Regions from separate parts of the Erwinia pyrifoliae DSM 12163 genome, predicted to be linked through region 1. Evidence: predicted binding sites of a transcription regulator. Region 1 holds the regulator's gene; each other region holds the start of a gene.
What was found. The regulator PurR, encoded in region 1, represses purine synthesis genes. The targets are predictions, from matches to a motif close to CANGCAAACGTTTGCNTG.
Positions count from the first base shown of each region.

Region 2: the regulator PurR is predicted to act here: its motif matches at 5,859-5,876, upstream of EPYR_RS16330 (NCS2 family permease).
Region 3: the regulator PurR is predicted to act here: its motif matches at 3,240-3,257, upstream of cvpA (colicin V production protein).

Region 1 covers NC_017390.1:2,130,900-2,140,955, reverse strand. Annotated here, with positions in the region: gene EPYR_RS09545 (MATE family efflux transporter) at 1-1,087, opposite strand, end outside; gene EPYR_RS09540 (riboflavin synthase) at 1,341-2,006, shown strand; gene cfa (cyclopropane fatty acyl phospholipid synthase) at 2,052-3,200, opposite strand; gene punC (purine nucleoside transporter PunC) at 3,507-4,721, opposite strand; gene punR (DNA-binding transcriptional activator PunR) at 4,833-5,765, shown strand; gene purR (HTH-type transcriptional repressor PurR) at 5,762-6,787, opposite strand; gene EPYR_RS09515 (C40 family peptidase) at 7,188-8,024, opposite strand; gene EPYR_RS09510 (Grx4 family monothiol glutaredoxin) at 8,405-8,743, shown strand; gene rnt (ribonuclease T) at 9,019-9,678, opposite strand; gene gloA (lactoylglutathione lyase) at 9,781-10,056, opposite strand, start outside.
Region 2 covers NC_017390.1:3,576,340-3,586,395, reverse strand. Annotated here, with positions in the region: gene EPYR_RS16360 (two-partner secretion domain-containing protein) at 1-927, shown strand, start outside; gene EPYR_RS16355 (DUF3828 domain-containing protein) at 1,321-1,770, shown strand; gene EPYR_RS16350 (transposase) at 2,569-2,961, opposite strand; gene EPYR_RS21585 (YjcB family protein) at 3,590-3,808, opposite strand; gene soxS (superoxide response transcriptional regulator SoxS) at 3,866-4,261, opposite strand; gene soxR (redox-sensitive transcriptional activator SoxR) at 4,364-4,831, shown strand; gene EPYR_RS16335 (glutathione S-transferase) at 4,875-5,537, shown strand; gene EPYR_RS16330 (NCS2 family permease) at 6,005-7,354, shown strand; gene EPYR_RS16320 (Na+/H+ antiporter) at 7,529-9,178, shown strand; gene EPYR_RS16315 (LysR family transcriptional regulator) at 9,228-10,056, opposite strand, start outside.
Region 3 covers NC_017390.1:1,419,327-1,429,382, forward strand. Annotated here, with positions in the region: gene accD (acetyl-CoA carboxylase, carboxyltransferase subunit beta) at 48-956, shown strand; gene folC (bifunctional tetrahydrofolate synthase/dihydrofolate synthase) at 1,022-2,284, shown strand; gene dedD (cell division protein DedD) at 2,274-3,026, shown strand; gene cvpA (colicin V production protein) at 3,333-3,818, shown strand; gene purF (amidophosphoribosyltransferase) at 3,855-5,372, shown strand; gene EPYR_RS06305 (UbiX family flavin prenyltransferase) at 5,443-6,018, shown strand; gene argT (lysine/arginine/ornithine ABC transporter substrate-binding protein ArgT) at 6,284-7,066, shown strand; gene EPYR_RS06315 (histidine ABC transporter permease HisQ) at 7,284-7,970, shown strand; gene EPYR_RS06320 (ABC transporter permease) at 7,967-8,683, shown strand; gene hisP (histidine ABC transporter ATP-binding protein HisP) at 8,691-9,464, shown strand; gene EPYR_RS06330 (TIGR01777 family oxidoreductase) at 9,560-10,056, opposite strand, start outside.

The DNA.
Region 1 (10,056 bases):
CGGCTGCCAGTAGCATCAGCTGAGCTGCCATGGTGATAACTTGCGGATCATCAGTATACAGCTCGGCGATTTGCTCGCGAAAGTTGATGGTAAACAGCGCGGTTACACAGGCCATACACATGCCTACGCCCTGAGCCGTCCATGCAGCCACTTTTGCCTCTTCTGCCGACCCTTGTCCCAGACGGTGGCCAACGCGGATAGTGGTTGCCACGCCCAGCGATAACGGCAGTACAAACATCAGTGAGCTGAAGTTCAGTGCAATTTGATGCCCGGCCACATTGACAATCCCCAATGGTGATACCAGTAACGCCACCACGGCGAACAACGTCACTTCAAAAAAAAGTGCAAGTGCCACAGGCAGGCCAAGGCCGGTCAGACGACCTATCGTTTTCCAGTCGGGGGCGCTAAAGCGCTGCGGCAGGTGGAGGTCACGCATAGATTTTGCCCGGTTACTCCAGGCTTTCATGACGATAAACATCACCCAATATACCGAAGCGGTAGCCACTCCGCAGCCGACGCCACCGAGGGCAGGCATGCCCAAATGGCCATGAATAAAGACGTAATTGAGTGGAATATTGACCAGCAGACCGAGAAAACCCACGACCATCGCCGGTTTGGTTTTTGACAGCCCTTCACACCGATCGCGGGCTACCTGAAAGAACAGGTAGCCCGGCGCACCCCAGAGCAGGGCATGCAGATAACCGATGGCCTTTTGCGATAACAGCGGGTCAACATTGTGCATGGCTCCGATCAGATAGCCGGCATTATACAATACGACCATGATCAGCACGGAAACCATTGCCGCCAGCCAGTAAGCCTGGCGTACCTGATGGGCAATCAGGTCGCGGCGGCCAGAGCCGTTAAGCTGTGCCACCACCGGGGTTAAGGCCAGCAGTATTCCGTGGCCAAAAAGAATAGCAGGCAACCAGATTGAGGTTCCTACTGCAACGGCGGCCATATCCGTGGCGCTTACGGCACCTGCCATCACTGTATCAACGAAGCCCATGGATGTTTGCGCAACCTGCGCAAGGATCACCGGGATAGCCAGGGCTAATAACTGACCCGCCTCTGAGAGGTACTTCTGCACACACACACCTTAATTGTTTACCCTTTATCGAGAAATATTCGGGTTCTGAGAGAATGAGGAGACCGCTGAGGAAAACGGCATTTTTATGCCGGTTCGCAGGGGGGAATTATTCTAATGCTCATGAGTTAAATAGCCAATCAACTGATATAAAAATGGCACTTTGTGTCACGCAATGTTGCTGTGCATTGTTTGGCTTTGGCACGTTGCCAGGGCAAACTAAGCAGCAGGAAAACAGTTATATTGAGGCAAAATCATGTTTACAGGTATTGTGCAGGGCACCGCCGAGGTGCTGGCGATTGAAGAGAAACCTAATTTTCGTACTCACGTAGTCAAAATGCCGCCGGAACTCCTGCATGGTTTGCAGCTGGGGGCATCGGTTTCACATAATGGCTGTTGCCTGACGGTGACCGGCGTGGAAGGCGATCGCGTGAGCTTTGATCTGATAAAGGAGACGCTTCGTATCACCAATCTCGGTACCCTGAATGTCGGTGACACGGTTAACGTAGAGCGTGCCGCAAAATTCAGTGATGAAATCGGCGGTCATCTGATGTCCGGTCATATTATGACTACCGCCGAAATTACCAGAATACTCACTGCGGAAAATAACCGCGAGATCTGGTTTAAGCCGCAGGATGTCAGCCAGATGAAATATATTTTGCATAAGGGATATATAGGCATCGACGGTATCAGCCTGACCGTTGGTGAGGTGACGCGGACTAAATTCTGTGTGCATCTGATCCCGGAAACTCTGGCGCGTACCACCCTGGGCAGCAAACGACTTGGTCAGCGGGTGAACATCGAAATCGATCCGCAGACGCAGGCGATAGTTGAAACCGTTGAGCGGGTACTGGCGCGCCGTGAAGCAGAGCTGCTAGCTGCCACGGTGGCAGAAGAACAGGGTAATGCTTCCCGGGAGTAGCTGACGACAGGGCGGCTTTCAGCCGCCCTGTCCATCTTCAGTTTCTTAACGCGCTACGCGGATCCCACCCTCTGTTCCACGGGTAAAGACCACTTGCCAGAGTTGAATATCTCTGGCACGAAATGCGCCAGCGCAGGCATTAAGATAGTAAGAGAACATACGTTTGAAACGCTCGCCATATTTGTCTGACAGCTGCGGCCAGGTTGTCAGAAAACGCTGATACCAGCTCATCAGCGTGACGTCATAATCAGCCCCCATGTTATGCCAGTCTTCCATGACAAAATGTGGCTCGCTGGCGTCAGCGATATGGCGCACCGAGGGCAGGCAGCCATTGGGGAAAATGTATTTGTTAATCCACGGGTCGACGTGATCGTTAGTATTACTGGCTCCAATAGTGTGCAGCAGGAAGACGCCATCGGGTTTCAGATTACGATCGACCACGTCAAAATAGGTAGCATAATTTTTCGGGCCGACGTGTTCAAACATACCCACGGAAACGATGCGGTCAAATTGCTGACTGAGGTCGCGATAATCCTGCAGCAGGATATCTACGCTCAGGCCTTCGCAGCGCTGCTGAGCCAATTTCTGCTGCTCGACAGAAATAGTGACACCCACGACGCTAACGCCGTAATGACGTGCAGCGTATTCAGCCAGACCTCCCCAGCCACAGCCAATGTCTAAAAGCGTCATATCGGGCTTAAGTTGTAGTTTTGCACAAATCAGCTCCAGCTTCGCCTCTTGAGCCTGATCAAGCGTTTCAGCTCGTTTCCAGTAACCACAGGAATACTGCATGTACGGGTCCAGTATTTTGGTGAAGAGATCGTTACCCAGATCATAATGTTCTTTACCCACTATCCAGGCACGTTTGCGAGACTGTAAATTAGTTAAACGTGAAGCGGCGATACGCAATGTATCTTTAAAATGATGGGGAAGCTGTCGGTCAAGGTGGGCATTGAGCGCGCGCTGAAAAAAAATATCCAGGCGTTCGCACTCCCACCAGCCATCCATATAGCTTTCACCCAGCCCTAATGAACCTTCCTGCAGCACTCGCTTAAAGAAGTCAGGGTTACTCACCTGAATGTCAGAGGGGCGGGATCCGTTAACTTGAATATCGGCCTTACTCAATATTTCCTGGACGATTCGGTACCACTGATTATCCCCCAGGCTTTCATCTTCAATACATGATGAACTCATAGCTTCTCCATCATCTTGTGCGATTGATACCTGAGAAAAAGAATAGTCAATTTTCGCAGATTTGTGAGGGTGCACACACGGCAAATATCACGGCCTGTTAACCCATGTGAAAGAGGATTGATTGAACATCAGAAGCTGGGACTGCGGCCGCCCGTCATAAGCCCGGCGCTGCGGCCTTCAGGATAATTGCAGGAAGCCTGCACGGCAATTACCCCGGTCATAAAAAATAATAAGTTATTATTTTTTATGACATTTAAGATGTATATGCCTGCATTTTCAATTATTCAATGAATTATTGTTATCTTGCTAACTATTTGTTGGGTTGATTTCAGGCGTGATTTTTTCCGTTCGCAACACGAGTTCACGCTCCGCCGTGCGCTGCACAAAATAGCCCACGGCTGCGATTAAAATGGTGGCCAGCATCACCAGCACGGTGGCATCCAGAGCTGCATCAATCAATGAAGATACGACCATGCTGGCGAGAAAGCACAGGCCAAGCTGCAACATATTCTGCAAGGCGGCCGCTTTACCGGTGGCATGAGGGAAGGGCAGCAGGGCGCTGGACACAACAATAGGGTAGATTGCGCCATTCGCCATTGCCATGCCGCAGAACGGCAGCATAAGAGCCCACAGAGCAGGCTGGGGATGTTGCGCAATCAGCCAGAGCGTAACAATGCTCAGACTGTAGAACATCAGCAGCCAGGGGAGGATCTTGCGCGCGGCGAATCGACTTAAAAGCGCGCGACAGCTAAAGCCACCAATAAGGAAAGCGACCGTTTGCGGCACATAGCTCAGGCCAATATCGGCAGGTGAAAGCCCTAAACTACCCAAAATAAACGGTGAACCGGTAAGCCAGGCGAAGAAGCTGGCAGAACAGGCCGCATAGATTGCGACATTACCGCTGTACAGGGGGGATTTAAGCAGGGTTACAAAACCGGGAGCGGCGATTTCAGGCGCGCTTTTATCCCCCCGTGGTGGTGATGGCAGGCGCAAGGTAGGCACCAGCAGCAGCAGAGTAATCAGTAACAGCGTAACGAAGATGGACTGCCATGAAAAATGCGCTAACAGCCAGGCACCCAACAGCGGGGCCAGCGCCGGGGAGAGCGCGACCAGCGGCATGATGGTGGCAAACACACGGTTGGCCCGGGCAGCGCTGTAGCGGTCAACGACCAGAGCCTGCCAGCTTACGGCCGCAGCACAGACGCCGACAGCCTGCACAAATCGCCATGCCAGCAGCGAAGCCGCTGAATTAACCCAAAGCATGGCGGCACAGCCGATAGCAAACAGACTCAGACCCATCAACAGTACTGGCTTACGCCCGATGCGGTCTGAAAGAGGCCCCCATACCAGTTGCGCACAGGCAAAACCGGCCAGAAAAATACTCAGGCTGGCGCTGATAGCCCCGGCTGGAGTATGCAGATCTTGCTGCATCACACCAAATGCGGGCAGGTACATATCGGTGGCAAGGAAACCCAGCATGCTTAGCAGCGCAAGGTAAATCATAAAACCTTTAGAATACATGTTGATCAACTCTTATCAGTCCATTTTTAGCCTGAGCAGTGTAATCGCGTGCAGGACAGTCTGTGAAACGCTAATATTAGTCAATCGACATGAATTTTTTTGAAGGCAAATATGTGGTCTGAACATTCACTGGAAGTTATTGATGCCGTGGCCCGGACCGGAAGTTTTACCGCCGCTGCCGCTGAGCTACATCGTGTGCCCTCTGCGGTAAGCTATACGGTGCGCCAGCTTGAGGAATGGCTGGCCGTAAGTCTGTTTGAAAGGCGGCATCGTGATGTGGTGTTAACCGACGCCGGACGGGTATTTAGCGAGGAAGGCAGGTTTGTCATCAAAAAAATGATAGCCACGCGCCGCCGCTGTCAGCAGGTGGCAAACGGCTGGCGCGGGCAGCTCAATATCGCTGTCGATCGCATCGTACGCCCGTCGCGTACGCGGCAGCTGGTGGTGGATTTTTACCGCCACTTTCCTGACATGGAGCTGCATATCATGCCAGAAGTGTTTAACGGCGTTTGGGACGCGCTGGCAGACGGGCGGGTGGATGTGGCGATAGGTGCTACACAGGCGGTTCCGGTTGGCGGGCGTTTCGCTTTTCGTGATATGGGAAGCCTGAACTGGCGCTGTGTGGTTAATGCGCTACACCCGTTAGTCAGCCGCCCCGGGCCGCTGACTGAAGAGTGGATACGCGAGTGGCCTTCGCTGGTGCTGGAAGATACCTCACGCGCGCTACCCAAACGCACAACATGGACGCTGGATAATCAGCGGCGGCTGGTTGTGCCTGACTGGGAAAGCGCCTTTGATTGTCTGGGCGCGGGGTTATGCGTTGGCATGGTGCCGGGCCATTTCGCCCAACCGTTGTTGCAGAGAAACGAACTGCGTGAGCTGGCGCTTAGCTCACCTTTTCCAGACAGTCCGTGCTGTCTGAGCTGGTCGGAACAAAGCGCCTCACCGGCGCTGAGCTGGCTGCTGGAATATCTTGGTAGCACGGAAACCCTGAAGGCCGAGTGGCTGAGCGAGCAACAGCATCCGGGGCCGATGCGCAATTAACGGCGGTAGTCGCGGTAAGGTCCGTCCGCCACCGAACGTCGTTCGATAAGAGAAGGATAAACCTCAATGGTCTGGGACTCTTCACGTTTGCTGGTAATGCGATCGATTAACATATCAAAGGCGGTCTCACCGAGACGCTCTTTCGGTTGATGTACGGTCGTCAACGCCGGAGTGAAGTATCGGGCGTTGCGCACGTTATCATAACCGATCACCGAGATGTCTTGCGGCACGCGCAGTCCCATTTCATCTGCTGCACAGATTGCGCCCATCGCCATGATATCGCCTCCGCAAAATACGGCGGTCGGACGCTGTTTCTGCGCCAGGATCTGTTGCATAGCAAGATAACCGGATTCAGGTTCAAAATCACCCTGTACCAGCCACTCATCACGCAGTGTGATCCCGGCCTCGGCCAGTGCTTTCAGAAAGCCCGCATGGCGCCCGCCCCCGGTGTTGCGTTCCAACTGACCCGGGATGGCAGCAATGTCACGGTGCCCGCGTTCAATCAGATAACGCCCCGCCAGATAGCCGCCATCAAATGCGTTATCCAGTACCGTGTCGGTAAAGTCACCGCGTGACTTGCCCCAATCCATTACCACCATCGGAATATTGCGGTTATCTTCTAACATCGCAATCAGCGCGTCCGGGTATTCAGAGCACATGACCAGCAGGCCATCCACGCGTTTTTGCGCCATCATCGACAGATAAGCCTGCTGCTTTTGGATATTGTTATGCGCATTGCCCAGAATCAGGGTATAGCCTTGAGCAAAGCAGCGGTGCTCCACCGCTTCGATGATTTCTGCAAAATAGGGTGCTTCGCTTGAGGTTGCCAGCAGGCCAATGGTTTTGGTGTGGTTTACCTTCAGGCTACGAGCTACGGCGCTTGGTGAGTAATGCAATGCTTTAATAGCCACCCATACCGCTTCACGCGTCTCTTCGGCGACAAAGCGTGTTTTGTTTATGACGTGCGACACGGTGGTGGTAGAAACACCCGCGCGCTTTGCCACGTCCTTAATTGTTGCCATGAAAATCCTACTCCTGGTGTTATCAGTAACCTGCTGATAACTGGTTTGTTAATCGTTTGCCTGGATGCAGGCTTTTCCCGACTGGACAGAATGATTGGGGGCTGTCTCAAAGAATCGGGAAGGGGTAAGGTTTGTCCGTAACAGGACGCGCAGTGCTGGCTTAGCCAAATTTTGGCACCGTTGCGCAACGCAGAGGATGAATTCTAACAAGGCTGCGCAAAGAAAACGAGATGTTTACTGTTAACGATAGGAATAATTGCAGACTGTTAACCCAATGTGGGTAATGGCGAAGTTAAATCACTTACCGAAATTGATAACGATGAGTCCAGACGGAATCGTTGATTACGAGGCAGCAATGCGTTTCGTCTCGCGGCCCGGCGGGAAAATTGTCTGCCAGCGGTTAACGAACCGTCTTCGGTGTCACCACGCGACGAGCGCCTATGTAATGTTCTTGCCAGAAATCATCACCCAGTGTGCTGACCTGAATATCTTTACCTGTTCGTGGTGACTGAATGAATTTACCGCCGCCGAGATAGACGCCTACATGATCGGCGCGACTTTTACTGTTGAGACGGAAGAACACCAAATCGCCCTTCTCAAGCCTGTCACGCCTGATCGGAGCGGCATCGCGCAGGTGATACATCTCATTTGCGGTGCGAGGAATTTTGAATTTTACTAAATCTTTATAGGCGTACCAAACCAGGCCACTGCAGTCAAACCCGGTTTTAGGCGAGCTGCCACCCCACAGATAGGGTTTACCCAGCTGGCCCATCAGTTTATTCACTGCGCTTTCACGCGCTTTTTGATAACGAATGCGATGCGCATTACTGAGCTTTATAGGGGCCGACAGAGCCGTCTTACGATCTGCACGCTGCCTGCCGTAACGTTTTTTTATTGTCTTTTTGATGCCGGGTTTGTAGGCAGACTGGCTTTTAACCGTGTTGCTTTTTTTTGTTGGGCGCTTAACGACAGTGGTTTTATTTTTTAACTTTTGTTTTTTCGCCGTGCTTAGCTGCGCCGGTCGTGCGGGTTGTTTAGTTTTTTTTACCGGAGGTTGTTTGATTTTTTTGGTTGTGGAAGCTTTTACCGGGCGTTTTTTGCGTCGTTCATCTTCGCGCGCGATATTTCGGTCAGCTTTGTGCCGATCGGCATTAACAGGAGCCTGTGGCGATGCGTGCGCCATATTAAAAAATAGCTGAGCGAAAGCGAGCATGAAAAGCGTAATGAATAGACGCATCATTTCCATTAACAGTTCGTGCATTGCGGCAGGCAGCAATGCGAGGGTAAATAGTCAATTCTGCACGCTGGCAGAAGGTTGTAAGAATTCTAAACTAAATGGAGAGCAAAAGGTAAGGTCTTTTTTGTTACAATAATACAGCCGTGGTCGATAGTTTAACATATATAATCAGTCTGTTAACTCAGTGCGTTACCTTAACTATTTGTCAACGGATGCAGCAAAGCTCAGAAGAAAATGTTATTTTGTTACCATCCTCTGACCGTTAACCGGGTGAAAACCCGATAAGTATTGAAAATGTCATTTTCAACCTCAGGTCAGAATAGCTACAATATTGGCTGGCTACAGCCTATACACGAAGTATCGTATTGAGGAAGGCATTTATGAGTACTGTTGAAAAAATTCAGCGCCAGATCGCAGAAAACCCAATCCTGTTGTATATGAAAGGCTCGCCGAAGCTACCGAGCTGCGGTTTTTCTGCTCAGGCCGTACAGGCGCTCTCCGCCTGTGGCGAGCGTTTTGCGTATGTGGATATCCTGCAAAACCCGGACATTCGTGCTGAAATGCCAAAATATGCAAACTGGCCAACGTTCCCGCAGCTGTGGGTTGACGGTGAGTTGGTCGGCGGTTGCGATATCATCATCGAGATGTATCAGCGTGGTGAACTGCAACAGTTGATCAAAGAAACCGCCCAGAAATACCCAACTGACGCCGCAGAGTAATCGCCTTGGCTGGCGTCTGAATGGGCGTGATGAAACTTTCAAGCCAGTCAGTGATAATAACTGACTGGCATTTCACTTCGGCGTTTCGCCATACCCCGGCTTGATCACTCATCTGGAGCAAACGGCTTCCCTCTGACGGCCTCCTCACTTACAGCGTCAACGATTTCAACTCACCGCCCGGGAATTGCGTTGAGCTGTTGCCTCAGGCCATCATATTTGGCTTCCAGCCCCTGAACAGAAGAACATCAGGTATTAAAGGCTATTTCCCCCCTAAGTTAGTTGCCGGGACAGCTCTCTGCAGCAGCGGGCAGTGGCCAACCGCCAAGACGTTTCCACCGGTTAACCAATTCACAGAACAGATCCGCCGTTTGCAGCGTGTCGTACAAGGCCGAATGCGCCTGTGCACTGTCGAACGCCATTCCTGCTGCGTGACAGGCTTTTGCCAGCACGGTTTGCCCCAGCGCCAGCCCGCTAAGCGCAGCGGTATCAAAGGTTACGAAGGGATGGAAAGGGTTTCGTTTCAGACTGGCACGTTCTGCTGCGGCGTTCATAAAGTTGAGATCGAACGTCGCATTATGCGCCACCATAACCGCCCGGTTACAGCCGCTGTCCTTAATCCCTTTACGCACCAGTTTGAAAATAGCGTGAAGCGCTTCGTATTCACTGACCGCCCCGCGAAGAGGATTAGTAGGATCGATTCCATTAAATGTCAGTGCTTCAGGAAGCAGAACTGAACCGGCAAAAGGCTCAACGTGGAAGTGAAGGGTATCATCTTTTTCCAGCCAGCCATCACTATCCATTTTCAGCGTTACTGCCGCAATCTCCAGTAGGGCGTTCGTTTTGGCATCAAAACCTGCGGTTTCGACATCAATCACTACTGGATAAAAACCGCGAAAACGGCTGCTCAGGGTATTCAGTTCATTCGATTCAGACATCGGCTTCTCATTGGCGATAAAAGGCAGCGCGCATTATGGCAAATTTTGTTGGGGGATGCAGCAGGGGGGGAGCGGGGTGCCTGGGAAGCACCCCAAAAAAGCTTAGTTGCCGATACCGTGACCAGCGTGTTTATTTTCAATAAGTTCAATCTTATAGCCGTCCGGATCCTCTACGAACGCAATGATGGTGGTACCGCCTTTCACCGGGCCGGCTTCGCGGGTAACGTTGCCGCCATCATTACGGATGCGATTACAGGTAGTTGCAACATCGTCCACGCCCAGAGCAATATGACCGTATGCATCACCGAGGTTGTATTTATCCACGTCCCAGTTATAGGTCAGTTCGATAACTGCGCCTTCGCTCTCTTCGCTGTAGCC
Region 2 (10,056 bases), 1.4 Mb from region 1:
ACGCGCACGCTTGATAATCAGGGCGGCACATTGCAAAGCCGGCAGGCGCTGACGCTCACCGTGCAGCAGGATTATACCCACCGGACGGGCGACACCCTGAGCAGCAACGGCGCGCTGAATCTCACGGTGACAGGCGTTCTGACCAATCTGACCGAGTGGCTGCTGCCGGGCAGCCTGACCGTTAACAGCCACCATCTTACCAACCAGGGATCGCTGGTGGGTCAAACGCTGCAGCTGACCACCGGCAGGCTGTTCAATCAGGGCCGACTGGAAGCCGGTCGTATGGTGCTGGACATCGACACGCTGGATAACCCGGCGACCGTGATGGGCGATGATATCACCGTGCGGGCGCGCATCATTGACAATCACGGGCGCGATGCGGTGATGGCAGCTACTGCGGCGCTGCACCTGGAAACCGGCGAGCGGCTGAATAACAGCGATGGCGCGCTGCTATACAGCGGCGGTCGCCTGTACCTCGGCAGCAGCGATCTGATTGAAAACCGGGCCAGCTTTATCGAAGCGGGCGGGGATGCCACGGTGGAAGCACGCCGTCCGGCCAACCTGAACGAAGGGCGGGAGATGAAACGGGATGCCGAAAAAAGCGCTTTCAACTGGCATCGCCACAACTTCTACTGGCGATCGAACGGAACGGGAGACAGTCCGGACAAACTCAGCAGGGTAACGACAACCTGGCAGCTCCCCTATCGCGGTGACGCAGTAGCGCAATACAACCGTTACGGCACGCTGCTGGCTATCGATGCCAGCGGCAAACGGGCGCAGGTTCGGGTGAAGGACAATAAGGGGCAGCTGAAGGATCGGTGGGTTAATTACCTGACCTTAACGCCCAATGCGGATGGAGGTTACGCCATAACGTTTTATGAAACGCACGCCGGACGCCATAACGTCGAACGACAATCTGATCATTGACGGGAGTGGTAAAGTTGATAACTGCGGGTGATTTGGCTGGAAACCTGAAGCGTGAACTTCAGCAGGAAGACACTGACCATCGCGCCGGTCGGCGTGGGTCGTAAGACGGTGAGCAACAGCTGAAGCCGGACGCACTGGGTGTTGCCGTTGAGGCTGGCATAAACAGTGGAAAAGAACGGGGTGCTGAAGGGGGGCTTCGGCGCTCTGTCCGGGGATCTCTGGCCACTCGCTGCCTGGTTATCTGTGCCAGCTCCACGATAAACGGTGACTAAAAACGGCAACAAAGTGAAGGAGCAGGGTGGATTAGCCGGCTAAATTCAATACAATCACAGGCGCATGGGAAGGCATGATTGATAAGGAGATTAAAGACGTGAGTTATCCAGGGTGGTTTACATGAAAAAGTGGTTGCTGATGCTGGTGACAGCGATCGTCGCCTTCGGGACGGCGGCAGCGGAGCATAATAACGATCCACAGAGCACCAGTCTGGCCTTTTACAGCTGGTATCTGACGGCGCTAAGTCAAGAGGAAAGCCCGATTGATGAACACGATCCGCTATTAAATGAATATGTTACCCAGCGACTGCTGCAAAAAATTAACCTGCTGATTAAAAGCCCGGACGGCATGGATGACGACTATTTCCTGCAGGATCAGGACTACAGCGACGGCTGGGTCAATCACGTCAGCGTCAGCAGTTTCACCTGTGAGGGTAATCGCGCGGCGGGTGATGTCACGCTCGGGCGCGATCCCGGCGACAGTCAACATCTGTTGGTGACGCTGATTCACGAGCGTGACGGTTGGAAGATCGACGAAGTCCAACCTGAATCGGCCCCCCCTGAGCAGTAATTTCCTTTGTAGGAAACGCGTGAACTGCCGACGAAGATGCGCTGGCAGTTCACGCGGCGGCGGTACTCAGCACGTTGCTTACTGGCGATCTCTTCTATTGTCTGCGGCACAGAAGTCATCGCTTAATTGAGCCGTAAGCTGACAGGAATTCAGGTGCGGTCATACGCTTTACATTCCTGCCGCCCGTGGATTTGTGGCTCAATTAGCTGATTTGTACCGACCCACAGGTGCCTGTGCTGAACAGGATAAGCACCATATTTACGCCGTACTACCTGCCTGCAGACCCTCTCTGAATCAAGTTTCGCTGTAAAAAATCATCAGATGTAACCTGTTCCAGCAGCCCGGAATCAACTATTGATAAGTTAAAGCGCTATCGAGACGGAGCAACCCGGTGATTGCGGCATTAATTGGTGAGTATTGTTAATCTTTTTCGGTGGGTGATTAAACGTGACGCCGAAACGAATGTCATTGTAACGGACAGCATCTCTGGCAAGGTTGATAGAGGCTGGGTGAATTCATCAAGAAAACAGAAAATCATCCTGACCGGACAATTGATAGCTGGATTTGATGATTGCACGAGGCGGGTTTGCATTGATCATTGCACGTTGACCCTGGTGTTAAAGATAAACGTGCAGAGAACTCATTGTTGATATTGATTTTCTACCAGTGCGGCCAGGTGATAAACAGGCCATCAGCAAATGTCCACCCGTGGGGAGGATACGGGAATGTTCAGTTAGCCATAACGATATTTTTTTGACCCGCCTCCTGCCCGTCAACTTGCCATCATCGATGACACGATCAGTTTTCACCATTATTGGGATAGTGGTAAACACTGCGGCTGATGTCCAGCAGGCGACAACTGCGGCGTGTGCCAATTTGATAGGTATGTTGCAAAAAATTAACCGCCTGACGCTTGTCTTTGGTGGTGAAAAAGTGCTTCAGCACGCTTTGCAGCATCTCTTTGTCTGAGGACAAAACCTGTAATTCACGTTCAATATTGTGAAGTCTCTCCTCCATGTCTCTTATTTTCCTTCCATTTTCTGAAGATAAATCAGCATACTTCTTTTTCCAGCTATACAAGGTTGCTGCGGAAATTCCTAATGCGTCACAGATTTCTTTTACCCTGGTGCCGTTTTCAGAAGCTTTAATGGCGCTGTTGATTTGCTCTTCGCTATATCGTGATTTTCTCATAAATGCGATTACCTTTCTTAACAATACTTGAATAAGCATGACTATATTAATAAATGGATCTGTTTTTTTCAGATATTATCTAATCCTGAAAAATAAGGTGATTAGGCTGTCATGCCTTACGTTAGGATATTATGGAGAAAATAACATTATGGGATTCATCCTATTTTCTTAAAAAAGAGTTTTGACGGCTTTAGGTATTGTTTTTTTTACTATAGGTTCCTCTCATCACACCTCTTCTCAATTCAGGTTCGGAGCATAATTAGCAAAGAGCGTGCTGGAAGGTAAAAAAGCGGTGCACACTTCAATCAGGCTTAACGGATGATGTGAAAATCACCGGTAACTGCCATCACCAGAGATAACCCCGGAAGTAAGTATTGAATCAGGGGTGGGTAAAGAATAGTCTCTGCAAACAGTGAGAACGTATCCTATTAAAATTCGCCCATTCTTAAGATTGGAATTATTATGAAATTCAGATTTATCACTCAACCACAAAACCTACAGACAGGTTAAGCAAGGTTAAATTTCAAAGAGAGATTAGAAAGGCTTGTATTTACCCTCACGAAAACAGGCCCTGTTTTTACCAGGATAAAACTGTCTATAACAAAACGTAAAAAAATACTTTACATCCTCAAGCCAAAAGGGGTAATGAGAAAGTTCTGCATCGGTAGTCTGTCAGGAACAACCCCCCTGCGCTTTGCCAGCTTTTACAGGCTTTGCATATTGAACGACATATCCAACATCCGCTCACCAACCAGCATGACATAGCGATGCCGATACCGGCAAAAGCCACTGCCATAAGGCGGTGACGGTTTTTGCGGCACTGTTCGTTAAGAGGGCGGGCGAGCAATCAGCGCTGTGGATCCCGCGCGGGCATTGAGTTACAGGTCGGGCAGGTTTTATCATTTCACTGCGATTGAACGCTGCTGGCTGGGGAGTCGCCGCAGTCAAAATGCCAGCTGCTACGCTGCAACATCTGGCGGCGCATGGTATTACGATAAGCCGTTGGCGTCTGGGAAAACTGACGACGAAATACCCGGGAGAAAGTTTGCTGCGAGTCGTAGCCGTACTGCATGGCGATGTCAAAAACCGGGCGCTGACTCTGGCGCAGCGCTTCGGCAGCCAGCGTTAAACGGCGTTCCCGGATATACCCACCCAGCGTCTGTTTTGTCACCGTACGGAACATACGCTGTAAATGCCACTTCGAGTAGCCCGATTTTGCAGCCACTTCATCAATCGACAGGGCTTTGTCCAGATTATTATCGATCCAGTTGGTCAGGGTGTTGATGATGTCGTCATGCATACACTTTTCTTCCGGGTGTCTCGCGAAAACGGATTGATACCTGTCGCGGCCTCAATGGTGAGTGAGTATAATTCCTCAAGTTAACTTGAGGTAAAGTGCTAAATGAAAAAAAGTCCCCCTAATCCTAACAAACGGGAATTGACCCCTGGTGATGTGGCGCAGCGCTGCGGCGTGGCGGTATCGACGCTGCATTTCTATGAAAGCAAAGGGTTAATTAGCAGCCATCGCAACGGGGGTAATCAGCGGCGTTACACCCGTGACGTGCTGCGTCGCGTCGCGGTTGTCAAAATAGCCCAGCGTATCGGCATACCGCTTGCCACCATCGGCGATAGCCTGATGCAGTATTCCCCCGGTAAGCGTATGACGACCAGAGAATGGGCACTGCTGTCACAGCAGTGGCGTGATGAACTGGATCGTCGCATTGAGACGCTGACCCACCTGAGAGACGATCTCGACGGCTGCATCGGCTGCGGCTGCCTGTCGATGGAGGATTGCCCGCTACGTAATCCTGATGACCGCCTGAGCGAACAGGGCACCGGGGCAATACTGCTGGATGTAAAAAACGTCTGAACTCCTATACTGATGATTTGATTGCCGACATTAAGGAGTGATGATGATCACTGTGCACCATCTTAACAATTCACGTTCGCAGCGCGTGCTGTGGCTGCTGGAAGAGCTTGAAGTGCCGTATCAGATCAAGCGCTATCAGCGTGGAGCCAGCATGCTGGCTCCTGACGAGCTAAAAAAAGTGCACCCGCTGGGCAAATCCCCGGTGATTACCGATGGAAATCGTGTTGTGGCGGAATCCGGCGCGATCCTGGAGTACCTGGAGGCGCATTATGACGCCGAAGAGCGGCTGAAACTTTTTGACGATGAAGAGGTAATACAATCTCGTTATTGGTTGCACTATGCCGAAGGTTCATTAATGCCGTTGCTGGTGATGAAACTGATCTTTAGCCGTATGGGTAAAGCGCCGGTACCCTGGCTGTTGCGACCGATTGGCAGTGCGTTTGGTAAAGGCGTGCAGAAGGGCTATATCGACCCACAACTGGCCACTCATCGCCAGTTTATCGAGCAGCACCTGACCAGCAATGAGTGGTTTGCCGGTAGTCGATTCAGCATTGCCGATGTACAGATGAGCTTTCCGATACAGGCGATCACCGCGCGTGGTGGTGCCGCTGGCAGCCCGGCGATTCAGGCCTGGCTGGAAAAAGTGCAGTGCCGCGCGGCCTGGCAGCGCGCGCTGGATAAAGGGGGCAAAATTAACCTTGTGTGAAAAGTTTCCCTTCCCGTGAAAGAAAACGCCTTACCCCCTTCGGCACCGGATGGCGGTTATAAGAAAATCTTTGCAGTGTACCGGGGCTAATCCCGGTACTATGTCAATGTTTATGGCGGGTGTAGGTGCCCAGCCGAACGGTGGCATTTAAGCGCGAACAGGTGTTGAAAGTGCGACATAAAACACTGGATAATCCTTTGCCTGCAAATAATCGTCATCTTGCAAATCTGAGTTCTGCTGACTGTTATGAGTCACGGTCCCGGCTTAGCCTTTGCCAGCGGCACAAATGATGCAGAATATTTATTACGCGCGTTATGCGTGGAATAAAACGTTTGCCTTTATTCGGTTTATGCCCCGCTCCGATGCACTGTATACCGCGAATATTGCACCAGGGATGCAAACGTCTATCGCTGCGCGCTGCAGCGATGCCACGCAGCGACAACTCATAAAAAACTCAGAGGAATACTATGTCTACTCCTTCTCAACCGGCGAACGGCACGTTAGATGCCTGGTTTAACATTTCCGCACGCGGCAGTAGCGTGCGCCAGGAAGTGATCGCCGGACTGACTACCTTCCTGGCGATGGTCTATTCCGTGATTGTTGTCCCGTCGATGCTCGGTAAAGCGGGTTTTCCGCCGGCTGCCGTCTTCGTTGCTACCTGCCTGGTTGCCGGATTTGGTTCTCTGCTAATGGGGCTGTGGGCCAATCTGCCGATGGCGATTGGTTGTGCCCTGTCACTGACGGCGTTTACCGCGTTTAGCCTGGTACTGGGCCAGCACATTAGCCTGCCGGTAGCGCTGGGGGCGGTGTTCCTGATGGGGGTACTGTTTACCCTGATTTCCGCGACCGGCGTCCGCGCCTGGATTTTGCGTAATCTGCCAATGGGCGTGGCACACGGCACTGGCGTGGGTATCGGGCTGTTTTTGCTGCTTATCGCGGCGGACGGCGTCGGGCTGGTGATAAAAAATCCGGGGCCGGGTCTGCCGGTCGCATTAGGGCATTTCCCTTCTTTCCCGATTATGATGACTCTGATGGGCCTGGCGGTGATTTTTGGCCTGGAAAAGCTGCGCGTTCCCGGCGGTATTCTGCTGACCATTATTGCTATATCGGTCATTGGTCTGATATTCGATCCTGCCGTGCGCTATCAGGGGCTGTTTTCCATGCCAAGCCTGAGCGACGAGCAGGGTAAATCACTGGTATTCAGTCTGGATATTATTGGGGCGCTGAAACCGGCAGTGCTGCCAAGCGTGCTGGCGCTGGTGATGACAGCCGTATTTGATGCCACCGGGACCATTCGTGCCGTGGCGGGTCAGGCTAATCTGTTGGATAAAAACAATCAGATTATCAGCGGCGGTAGGGCGCTGACCAGCGACTCACTGAGCAGCATCTTCTCCGGCCTGGTCGGGGCGGCTCCTGCAGCGGTGTATATCGAGTCGGCAGCCGGTACGGCAGCGGGCGGCAAAACCGGGCTGACGGCGGTGGTGGTTGGCGTGATGTTCCTGCTCATCCTGTTCCTGTCACCGCTGGCCTACCTGGTGCCGGGTTATGCCACCGCACCAGCACTGATGTATGTCGGGCTACTGATGCTGAGCAACGTGTCAAAAATCGACTTTAACGATTTTGTCGATGCGATGTCTGGCCTGCTGGCAGCGGTATTTATCGTGCTGACCTGCAATATCGTCACCGGTATCATGCTCGGTTTCGGTTCGTTGATTGTTGGCCGCCTTTTTGCCGGCGAGTGGCGTAAGCTGAACGTTGGCACGGTGGTCATTGGTGTCATCCTGGTCGCATTCTATGCCGGTGGTTGGGCAATTTAATGCAGTCTGGAGCCGTAATTTGCGGCTTCGGCTTCAGATGCCGCCGAATTTTCCCGCTTAACGCACTTCCTGTTTTTCAACGCCTGATGAATTTGCTTTACTATCCGGTGGACATGTACATCGCCATGCCCGTATTGTCTGAATCCCACTGGAAGACGTATAAGAAAGGAAAACATGGAAATCTTCTTTACCATCCTCATTCTGACGCTGGTTGTCTCTTTGTCAGGCGTTGCTGCACGTATCATTCCATTCCAAATTCCCCTGCCGCTGGTGCAAATCGCCATGGGGGCGCTGCTTGCCTGGCCAACGTTTGGCCTGCATGTCGACTTTGATCCGGAGTTGTTTTTAGTCCTGTTTATTCCGCCATTGCTGTTTGCCGATGGCTGGAAAACCCCCACCAGCGAGTTTTTACACCACGGGCGTGAGATCCTCGGCCTGGCGCTGGTGCTGGTGCTGATTACCGTGGTCGGCATTGGCTATCTGATTTACTGGCTGGTGCCGGGGATCCCGCTGCTGTCTGCCTTTGCCCTGGCTGCCGTGCTGTCCCCTACCGATGCGGTGGCGCTCTCCGGCATCGTTGGCGAGGGGCGCATTCCGAAAAAAATCATGGCTATTCTGCAGGGCGAAGCGCTGATGAACGACGCTTCCGGTCTGGTATCCATGAAGTTTGCCGTGGCCGTGACGATGGGAACGATGGTGTTTACCGTCTCCGGCGCGACGCTGGAGTTTCTTAAAGTGGCGATGGGCGGCCTGCTGGCGGGCATCGCCATCTGCTGGCTGTACGGTAAATCACTACGCCTGTTCAGCCGCTGGAGCGGTGACGATCCGGCAACGCAGACGGTGCTACTGCTGCTGCTGCCGTTTGCTTCCTATCTGATTGCTGAACATATTGGGGTGTCCGGCATTCTGGCGGCGGTGGCGGCCGGTATGACCATCTCGCGTTCCGGCATCATTCGTCAGGCTCCGCTGGCGATGCGACTGCGTGCTAACAGCGTCTGGCAGATGCTGGAATTCGTCTTTAACGGCATGGTATTCCTGATGCTGGGCTTGCAGCTGCCGGATATTCTCGAGGTTTCATTAAATCAGGCGAATGCCGACCCTGATGTCGAGCTGTGGGCGCTATTTGCCTCAGTGGTTCTGATCTATGCAGCATTGATGATTGTGCGCTTCGGATGGCTGTGGACGATGCGCTTGATCAGCCGCAACATGTTGAAAAAACGCCCGATGGAGTTTTCTAACTACTCAACGCGCGAGCTGCTGATTGCCTCTTTCGCCGGCGTGCGTGGGGCAATCACGCTGGCCGGTGTGCTGTCTATTCCGCTGCTACTGGCCAACGGCAGCGACTTCCCGGCGCGTTATGAGTTGGTATTTCTGGCCACCGGAGTGATCCTGTTCTCGCTGCTAATCGGTGTAATGGTGCTGCCGGTGCTGCTGCGCGGCGTTGAAGGGATTGATAAATCCCTGCATCGGCGCGAAATACAAACGGCGCGCGCATTGATGGCGGCTACCGCTATTGAAAGCCTGCATCACATGGAAGAGCGGCTGGCCTCCGATCCCGATGAGAACATCGATAGCGAGCTGCTAAAAGAGGTTAGCCTGCGCGTGTCGGGTAACCTGCGCTGCCGGGTTGATGGCAAAGATGATATGGAACGTGCGCTATATGCGGAAAACCTGGAGCGTCGTTTCCGTCTTAACGCGCTGCGAGCCGAACGTGGTGAGCTGTATCATCTGCGCGCCACGCAGAAAATCAGCAACGAAACCATGCGCAAGTTACAGCACGATCTCGACCTGATGGAAACGCTGCTAACGGATAAAGAGGAATAACGCTCTGTTGCGACGGCGCAGCGGGCGATGCGGATCGCCCGTTGCCACCTTATAACGATAAGCGAGGCGTTTCACCCGGCCAAAATTCGCGGCAACAGCCTATCCAGGCCTGGGCGCTGCGCGACAAATAACTGCCCTTGCGCCAGATCAACCCCAGATCCCACACCAGATCCGATTCCAGCGGCAGCCACAGCAGCTGGCTTTTGTCCAGACGCTGGCAGATCGGCTCCGGCAGTATGGCTATTCCCATCCCTGCCTGCACCATTGCCGCCAGAAAGTCCCACTGCCCGCTGCGCACCGCAATGTGTGGCGTGAATCCGCTGGACTGAAAAGCCCGCATCAGCTGGCGATTGAGTGAAAATTCTTCGTTGTAGATCAATATAGGGTGCCCGGCCAGCTCGCCGATGGGCATATGGCTACGGCGTAACCACTCTTCGCTTCGGGGCACCAACACGCACAGCGGGTGGCTCATCAGCGCCAGCGAGTTGAGCGGCAGATCGTCCGCCACCGGCAGGGCGCTCATGGCAATATCCAGACTGCCTGACAGCACCGCCTGTTGTACCGTCAGGCCACCGAATTCGGCGATCTTTAACCCTACGCCAGGGTAGCGCTGGCGAAAAGCGGATATCGAACCGGCAATCTGCATGCCAACCATCGGCGGAATGCCCAGACGCAATTCGCCGGTTTTCAACTGGTTAATATCGCCGATTTCCGCCTCCAGCTGCTTAAACTCTTGCAGGATGGTCAGCCCGCGCTGATAGACCGCCTGGCCCGTGTCGGACAGATGCAGTTTGCGGCCCTCACGGATCAGTAAAGTACAGCCCAGTTCATCTTCCAGCTGCCGTAACATCTTGCTGATGGTGGGCTGGGTGACGTAC
Region 3 (10,056 bases), 710 kb from region 1:
TGTGTTAAGTATCTGATTTAGCACAAAAACAACATAACAGGTCATCAATGAGCTGGATTGAACGAATTCTTAATAAGAGCACAATTACCCCATCGCGCAAGGCAAGCATTCCTGAAGGGGTCTGGACCAAATGTGATAGTTGTGGTCAGGTTCTTTACCGTGCCGAGCTGGAACGCAATCTGGAAGTTTGCCCCAAATGTGACCACCATATGCGGATGCATGGCCGCGATCGTCTGCACAGCGTGCTGGACGAAGGTTCACTGATTGAACTGGGTAGCGAGCTGGAACCTAAAGATGTGCTCAAGTTCCGGGATTCAAAAAAATACAAAGATCGTCTGTCAGCGGCTCAAAAAGAGACCAGCGAAACGGACGCGTTGATTGTGATGAAAGGCACTCTGCACGGTATGCCGATTGTCGCGGCAGCGTTTGAGTTTGCCTTCATGGGCGGCTCAATGGGTTCCGTGGTCGGTGCACGCTTCGTGCGCGCCGTTGAGCAGGCGCTGGAAGACAACTGCCCGATGATCTGCTTTTCCGCATCGGGCGGAGCGCGCATGCAGGAAGCGCTGATGTCGCTGATGCAGATGGCGAAAACCAGCGCCGCGCTGGCAAAAATGCAGGAGCGTGGCCTGCCTTACATCTCCGTACTGACCGATCCCACCATGGGCGGGGTTTCAGCCAGCTTCGCGATGCTTGGCGATTTAAACATCGCGGAGCCTAAAGCCTTAATCGGCTTTGCGGGTCCTCGTGTGATTGAGCAGACCGTGCGAGAAAAGTTGCCGCCTGGCTTCCAGCGCAGTGAATTCCTGATTGAAAAAGGGGCGATTGATATGATCGTGCGCCGCCCGGTCATGCGCTTCAAGCTGGCCAGCGTGCTGGCGAAAATGATGAATCTGCCTGCTCCCCAGGAAGATATCGTTGCTGAAGCCGCTGCTGAATCAGAAAGCCCCGAGGCCTGATCGATGATGAGAAGGGGATTTCGCGTCCCTTTCACCAATGAACCGTAACTTTGTGAACGGGACACATGGATAATCTTCCTCAAGCCACGTCGCCTCTTGCCGCGTGGCTTCATTATCTTGAACATTTGCACTCCCAGGCCATCGATCTGGGTCTGGAACGCGTTCAACGCGTTGCTGCTGCGCTCGACTTGCTTACCCCAGCCCCTGTGGTGATCACCGTTGCCGGGACGAATGGCAAAGGCACCACCTGTCGCACCCTTGAAACCGTCTTGCTGGCCGCCGGCTATCGCGTTGGCGTTTACAGTTCGCCGCATCTGGTACGCTACACGGAACGGGTACGCGTTCAGGGGGCCGAGCTGGCAGAAACGGCGCATACGGCTTCTTTCGCGGCGATTGAAGCCGGACGTGCCGCCACCTCACTCACTTACTTTGAATTTGGCACGCTGTCGGCGCTGTGGTTATTTAAACAGGTGCAGCTGGACGTGGTGATCCTCGAAGTCGGCCTGGGCGGGCGGCTGGATGCCACCAATATTGTGGATGCGGACGTGGCGGTAGTCACCAGTATTGCGCTTGATCATACCGACTGGCTTGGCCCGGATCGCGAAAGCATTGGCCGCGAAAAGGCGGGAATTTTTCGCCAGGGTAAGCCAGCGGTGGTTGGCGAGCCGGATATGCCAGGCACCATTGCCGACGTCGCGGCGGAAAAGGGCGCGCAGCTGAATCAGCGCGATCGTGACTGGTCGTATCAGGTCGACGGCGACAGCTGGTCCTTCCACGATGCCAGCGGCAGTATTGAGCATCTGCCGCTGCCGCAGGTGCCCGTCCCCAACGCGGCTACCGCACTCGCGGCGCTGCGTGCATCAACCCTCAAGGTTGATGAGGCCACCATCCGCCGCAGCCTGCACCAGGCGCTCCTGCCGGGACGTTTCCAGAGGGTGAGCGAGTCACCCCAGGTTATTCTTGATGTGGCGCACAACCCCCATGCGGCGAGCTATCTGGCGGGGCGTCTGGCGGAGATCAAATGCGGGGCCAAAGTGCATGCGGTGGTGGGTATGCTGCATGATAAAGACATCGCCGGTACGCTGGCATATCTTGCCCCGCAGGTTGATTACTGGTACTGCGCACCGCTGGAAGGTCCCCGTGGTGCCAGTGCAGCACAGCTGGCGGCGCATCTTAACGCGGCGCAGTCCTTTGCGTCGGTAACCGCAGCCTGGCACCGTGCGTTAACCCAGGCGGAACCACAGGATATTGTGCTGGTGTGCGGCTCTTTCCACACCGTTGCGCAGGTCATGGAAACGATGGCAACGGAGAATGGAAGTGGCAAGTAAGTTTCAAAACCGTTTAGTCGGCACCGTGATTATTGTTGCGCTGGGGGTGATCGTGCTGCCAGGCGTGCTTGATGGCCAGAAGAAACACTATAAAGAAGAGTTTGCGGCCATTCCCCTGGTGCCAAAAGCGGATGAGCAACCCGAAACCGAGCTGGTGCCGCCGGTAACCCAGTCGCTGCCTGCACAGCCTCCGGGAAATGGGGGAGCTGTCGCTGCAGGCAATGATAACCCTTCGCAGGCGGAGAGCGGCTCGACCATGCCGACGTCGCACAACCAGCCAACGGTGGTGACGCCGCCGCCGGTGCAGCAAAAGGTCCAGCCGCCTGACGTGGTGGAGAGGCCTAAACCGCAACCCAGGCCTGAACCGATTGTAAAACCCGTTGAGAAGCCGGTGGAGAAATCCGCGCCGGTTGAAAAACCAAAGCCGGTTACTAAACCGGAAGCGAAGTCTGAAGCGGCGGTCGATAATTCCCGCCCGCCTGCAGAAACCGCGCCCGTTGGCCTGGCGTATGTCGTACAGCTCGGCGCATTGAAAAATGCCGCCAAAGTGAATGAAATCGTCGCTCAGCTGCGTCTTTCAGGCTATCGCGCCTTTACCGTCCCGGCAACGCCGGTACAGGGGCAGATTACCCGTATTTACGTCGGGCCGGATGCGTCGAAAGCGAAAATGCAGGCGGCGATCGGCGCACTGCAGGGCATATCGGGGCTGGGTGGCGTGGTGAAACCTTACGCTGTGCATTGATGGTTTTGCCGGTCATGGTTCACAGGTCAGGGCTATTATTGCGATAGCGATCGTCATATACGCCCGAAGTTGCCACACGGCAACTTCGGGCGTTGTGCATGATGACAGAGCTAATTCAAGGTATTGCGTCAGGGGGCGCGGGTGGGTGAGAAAGGCCGCCGCCAGCGGTTTTTTAAACCCCGGGGTTAATTTGAATCCGCACGGTAAAACCCCTACGCAAACGTTTTCTTTTTCTGTTAGAATTCGCCGCGAACTGAGGCTGAGTCTCTGAAGATTCAGTCCGGGGCAGGGGCACTGGAAGTGTTTATGATCTGGATAGATTACGTCATTATTGCGGTTATCGGTTTTTCGGCTCTTGTCAGCCTGATCCGTGGGTTTGTTCGGGAAGCGCTTTCCCTTGTAACCTGGGGATGCGCTTTTTTTGTCGCCAGTCATTACTACTCCTTCCTTGCCGTCTGGTTCACAGGATTCGAAGACCAACTGGTTCGGAATGGGATCGCCATTGCGCTGTTGTTTGTTGCCACGCTGATTGTTGGGGCGATCGTCAACTACGTGATTGGTTCTCTGGTTGAAAAAACCGGCCTGTCGGGCACCGACAGGGTTTTGGGCGTCTGTTTCGGGGCATTACGTGGCGTGCTGATTGTTTCCGCCATGCTGTTTTTTCTCGATACGTTCACCGGATTTGCCAAAAGCCCGGACTGGCAGCAGTCCCAGCTTGTTCCCCAGTTCAGTTACATCATCAGGTGGTTTTTTGATTACCTGAAAAGCACGTCGAGTTTTTTGCCCCGGTAATCGCACCGGGGTCGCGGCTTATGAGGAAATATCAATATGTGCGGTATTGTCGGGATCGCCGGTTTTATGCCGGTCAACCAGTCGATTTATGACGCGTTAACAGTGCTTCAGCACCGTGGGCAGGATGCCGCAGGCATCGTTACCATTGATGCATTGAATTGCTTCCGTCTGCGTAAAGCAAACGGCCTGGTCAGCGATGTATTTGAAGCCCGCCATATGCAGCGTATGCAGGGTAATATGGGCATTGGCCATGTGCGCTACCCGACGGCTGGCAGCTCCAGCGCTTCTGAAGCTCAGCCCTTCTATGTGAACTCACCGTACGGTATTACCCTTGCCCACAACGGCAACCTGACAAACGCCCACGAGCTGCGTAAAGCGCTATTCGAAAGCGGCCGTCGTCATGTCAATACCACGTCGGATTCTGAAATTCTGCTCAATATCTTTGCGCAGGAAGTAGACCGCTTCCAACAATACCCGCTGGAAGCAGACAATATTTTCGCTGCTATTGCTGCGGTGCATCAGAAGGTACGCGGGGCTTACGCCTGCGTAGCGATGATTATCGGTCACGGGCTGGTGGCTTTCCGCGATCCTAACGGCATCCGCCCGCTGGTTATCGGCAAACGCCCGATGGCCGATGGCCGCATCGAATATATGGTGGCCTCGGAAAGCGTGGCGCTGGACACGTTGGGCTTTGAGTTTCTGCGTGATGTGGCGCCGGGTGAAGCGGTGTACGTGACGGAAAAAGGCCAGCTGTTTACCCGTCAGTGCGCGGACAACCCGAAGTACAATCCGTGCCTGTTCGAGTATGTTTACTTCGCGCGTCCGGATTCGTTCCTCGACAAGATTTCCGTCTACAGCGCCCGCGTGCGCATGGGCACCAAGCTCGGTGCCAAAATCGCCCGTGAATGGGAAGATCTCGACATCGACGTGGTGATCCCTATCCCTGAAACCTCCTGTGATATCGCGCTGGAGATGGCGCGCATTCTGGATAAGCCTTACCGTCAGGGCTTTGTGAAAAACCGCTACGTCGGCCGGACTTTTATTATGCCCGGCCAGCATCTGCGCCGCAGCGCGGTTCGCCGCAAACTGAACGCCAACCGTGCCGAGTTCCGTGGTAAAAACGTGCTGCTGGTGGATGACTCCATCGTGCGCGGCACCACCTCTGAGCAGATCATTGAGATGGCGCGCGAAGCGGGGGCGAAAAAGGTTTATCTGGCTTCAGCCGCGCCGGAAATTCGCTTCCCGAACGTCTATGGCATTGACATGCCGAGCGCAACGGAGCTGATTGCACACGGGCGCGAAGTTGAAGAGATCCGCCAGCTGATCGGTGCCGACGCGCTGATTTTCCAGGATCTCAGCGACCTTATCGAAGCCGTGCGCGAAGAGAACCCGGATATCTCGCAGTTTGAGTGTTCCGTTTTCGACGGTATCTACGTCACCAAAGATGTCGATCAGCAGTATCTTGAGTATCTGCAATCCTTGCGTAATGATGATGCTAAAGCGATGCAGCGTCAGAATGAGGTAGAAAACCTGGAAATGCATAACGAAGGCTAAGCGCTTTGGGGTGTAAGCAGGTAACATGGGCTGGAAGCGATTCCGGCCCATTTTTTATTAAGGATAGAGTATGAAACGACTCATTATTGGCATCTCTGGCGCCAGTGGGGTGATTTATGGCATACGCGCGCTGCAAATTTTGCAGCAGGTCAGCGATATCGAGACGCATCTGATCATGAGCCAGGCGGCGCGTCAGACGCTGGCGCTGGAGAGCGATTACTCGGTACGTGACGTACAGGCAATGGCTGACGTGGTGCACGACGCGCGCGACATCGCGGCCAGCATCTCCTCCGGCTCCTTTGACACTGACGGCTTGGCTATTCTGCCCTGTTCAATGAAAACCCTGTCCGGCATTGTCCATAGCTACAGCGACGGGCTGCTGACGCGCGCCGCCGACGTGGTACTGAAAGAGCGTCGCCGACTGGTGCTGTGCGTGCGTGAAACCCCGCTACATCTGGGTCACTTACGCATGATGACCACGGCAGCGGAGCTGGGTGCGATTGTCATGCCGCCGGTGCCGGCGTTTTATCATCGTCCGCAAAACGTGATGGAAATTGTCGACCAGACGGTGAACCGCGTGCTCGATCAGTTCGATATTCAACTGGATAATGACCTTTTTACGCGTTGGCAAGGTGCAAAACCCTGACCGGCTGCGCTAAAACGGTGCAAATCCAGAAGCTGAACCGCTTTCTGTGCATGGTGTGCACCAGCCTGAAACATTGCCACTCATCTGCAGCAAAAACCTGCTATAAGTTTCTCAGCACACCGCGTATACACAGCGCCGGGTGAAACGCATTTTAAATATAGAGGGATGCCGCATAAAGTGGCACGAAACCTGCAAATTAAACGGTGTCAGTCACCGCGCAAAGACATCACGCACAGCATAAAAATTTAATCTTAAAGGGGTTTCTATGAAAAAGCAGGTTCTGGCTCTTTCCCTGTTAATGGCCATCACTGCGGCAGGCAGCGCTTTTGCCGCTGGCCCAAAAACGCTGCGCATCGGTACCGATCCGACATACGCTCCGTTTGAAATGAAAAATGCTCAGGGGCAGCTAACGGGCTTTGATATCGATCTGGCCAACGAAATTTGTCAACGCATGGAGACGAAATGCACTTTCGTTGAAAGCGATTTCGACGCGCTGATCCCTTCGCTGAAAGCAAAGAAGGTTGATGCCATTATCTCCTCCCTGTCCATTACCGCTAAACGCCAGCAGGAGATCGCCTTCTCTGAAAAGTTGTATGCGGCGAACTCCCGCCTGATTGCGCCCAAAGGCTCTAAAATTGAGCCAACGCTGGCTTCGCTGAAAGGCAAAACTATCGGGCTGTTGCAGGGCACCACTCAGGAAACTTACGCTAACCAAAACTGGCGGCCAAAAGGCGTCACCGTTACGCCATATGCCAACCAGGATTTGGTGTACCAGGATCTGACCGCTGGTCGCATCGACGCGGCATTCCAGGATGAAGTCGCTGCCAGCGAAGGTTTCCTCAAGCAGCCAGCCGGCAAAGACTATGCGTTTGCCGGCCCGGCGGTGAAAGATGAGAACATCTTTGGCGTGGGCACCGGTATTGGCCTGAGCAAAGATAACCCTGAACTGAAGTCGGCCATCGATAAAGCGTTTGATGAAATGCGCAAAGATGGCACCTACGCGAAGTTAGCGAAAAAATACTTCGACTTTGATGTGTACGGCGGTTAATGAAACCTGTCTGCGGGCCTCACCGTTTACTCCGGTGAGGCTGATGCCTGGTAGTCACGATTTCTGTACCCATCATCACTCATCTTGCCGCCATGCCGCTTGCAGCTGACAACATTCTCATGCGATATAAACGCGTGGTTTCGGCTGTGAAAGCGCAAGAGCCGGGCCATTGCCAGGCAAGGTGAGGGATGACGGGTATAACGACAGGATATTGCCCATGCTGTATGGCTACTCTGAAGTGATTTTTAAAGGCGCGCTGGTGACGCTGGAGCTGGCGCTCAGCTCGGTGGTGTTTGCCGTCATACTTGGATTGATTGGCGCCGGAGCCAGGCTGTCTAACCGCCGTCCGCTGGCGGTGATTTCTGAAGTCTACACCACGCTGATCCGTGGCGTTCCTGACCTGGTACTGATGCTGCTGATTTTCTACGGTTTACAGATTGCGCTTAACCAGGTGACCGATTTCTTCGGTTTCGCCCAGTTTGATATCGACCCGATGGTGGCCGGCATTATCACCCTTGGTTTTATCTATGGGGCCTACTTTACTGAAACCTTTCGTGGTGCCTGGATGGCGGTGCCGAAAGGGCAGGTCGAAGCGGCCACCGCCTTTGGTTTCACCCGCTCCCAGACTTTTCGCCGTATTCTGTTTCCGGCCATGATGCGCTTTGCGCTACCGGGGATCGGTAATAACTGGCAGGTGATCCTGAAAGCCACGGCGCTGGTATCGCTGCTGGGTCTGGAAGATGTGGTCAAGGCCACCCAGCTGGCCGGGAAATCCACCTGGCAACCGTTCTGGTTTGCGATTGTGGCGGGAATTATCTATCTGATATTTACCACGCTCTCCAATGGCGTGCTGTGGTGGCTGGAACGCCGTTACACGGTGGGTGTGAAAAGGGCTGACTTATGATGGAGATTATTCAGGAATACTGGAAGGCCCTGCTGTGGACCGACGGTTACCGCTTTTCTGGCGTGGCGATCACCCTGTGGCTGCTGGTGGTTTCCGTGGTGCTGGGCGGCTGTATGGCGCTGCTGCTGTCGATAGCGCGCGTCTCGCCCCACAAAGCGGTGCGTTTCCCGGTATGGCTGTTCACTTACGTATTTCGCGGTACGCCGCTTTACGTGCAGCTGTTGGTGTTCTATTCCGGTATGTATACGCTGGAAGTGGTCAAAGGTACGGAGCTGCTTAACGCCTTTTTCCGCAGCGGCCTGAACTGTACGCTGCTGGCGCTGACGCTGAATACCTGTGCTTATACCACCGAAGTTTTTGCCGGTGCCATTCGTGCCGTACCGCACGGTGAGATTGAAGCGGCGCGCGCCTACGGCTTTTCGACATTTAAGCTGTATCGCTGCATTATCATGCCTTCGGCGCTGCGTACCGCACTGCCCGCCTACAGCAATGAAGTGATCCTTATGCTGCACTCCACGGCGCTGGCGTTTACCGCCACGGTGCCGGATCTGCTTAAGGTCGCCCGTGATATTAACTCAGCCACCTATCAGCCTTTTATTGCTTTTGGCATTGCCGCCGTGCTGTATTTGATTATTTCTTATGTGCTGATTAGCCTGTTTCGTAAAGCGGAAAAACGCTGGCTGGCGCACGTTAAACCTTCATCGTCACATTGAGTACACTATGGCTGAAAAAAAATTAAGCGTGACTGAACTGCACAAACGTTATGGTGAGCATGAGGTGCTGAAAGGGGTTTCGCTACAGGCAAACGCCGGGGACGTGATCAGCATTATTGGCTCGTCCGGCTCAGGTAAAAGTACCTTCCTGCGCTGCATTAACTTTCTTGAAAAACCGAGCGAAGGCACGATTTCGGTTAACAACGAGTACATCAAGCTGGTGCGAGATACCGACGGGCAGCTGAAAGTCTCCGACAAAGAGCAGTTACGCATGCTGCGTACCCGCCTCACCATGGTATTCCAGCATTTTAATCTGTGGAGCCATATGACGGTGCTGGATAACGTCATGGAAGCGCCGGTGCAGGTGCTGGGGCTGAGCAAAGCCCAGGCGCGTGAGCGGGCCATCCACTATCTGGACAAAGTCGGCATTGACCAGCGGGCGCAAGGTAAATATCCGATGCATCTGTCAGGCGGTCAGCAGCAGCGCGTCTCCATTGCCCGTGCGCTGGCGATGGAGCCGGAGGTACTGCTGTTTGATGAGCCGACGTCGGCGCTTGACCCGGAGCTGGTCGGCGAGGTGTTGCGTATTATGCAGAAGCTGGCAGAAGAGGGGAAAACGATGGTGGTGGTCACGCATGAAATGGAGTTTGCCCGCCATGTTTCCAGCCATGTGATTTTCCTGCATCAGGGCAAAATTGAAGAGGAAGGGCCGCCGGAAGCGCTGTTCAGCCAGCCAAAAAGCGCGCGCCTGCAGCAGTTTCTCTCGGGGGCATTGAAGTAGTCGGGGCGTGGCGCGGATTAAGCCAGGATGGCCGGGCAAAGGGGCGCATCATTGCCCCCTTGCTGTTGTCTGAACGGTTCCTTTCCGGGGGGGACTTACACCACGTCCTGCAGTGCTTTTTCCAGATCGTACCAGCGGAAAGCGAAGCCGGATGCTTCCAGCCGTTGGGGGATCACATGCTGTCCACCCAGTACCAGCACCGCAGACTCGCCCATCATCAGCTTAATCGCCATTGCCGGGGTGCGCATAAATGCAGGGCGATGCATGCCATGACCGAGGGCGGCGGCAAACTGTTCGTTGCGCACCGCGTAAGGAGCCACGAGGTTAAACGGACCGTGCAGCTCAGGTTTATCCAGCAGCCACAAAATGCCGCTAATGGCATCTTCCAGATGGATCCACGGCATATACTGCTTGCCGCTGCCCAGCGGCCCCCCGATGCCCAGCTTAAACGGCAGTTTCATTTGCGCCAGCGCCCCACCCTCTTTACTCAGCACCACGCCGGTACGGATCAGGCAAACGCGGGTCTGCTCACTCTGCGCCTGCTGTGCCAGCTGTTCCCAGCGCGCGCAGAGCTGATGAGTAAATTCATCAT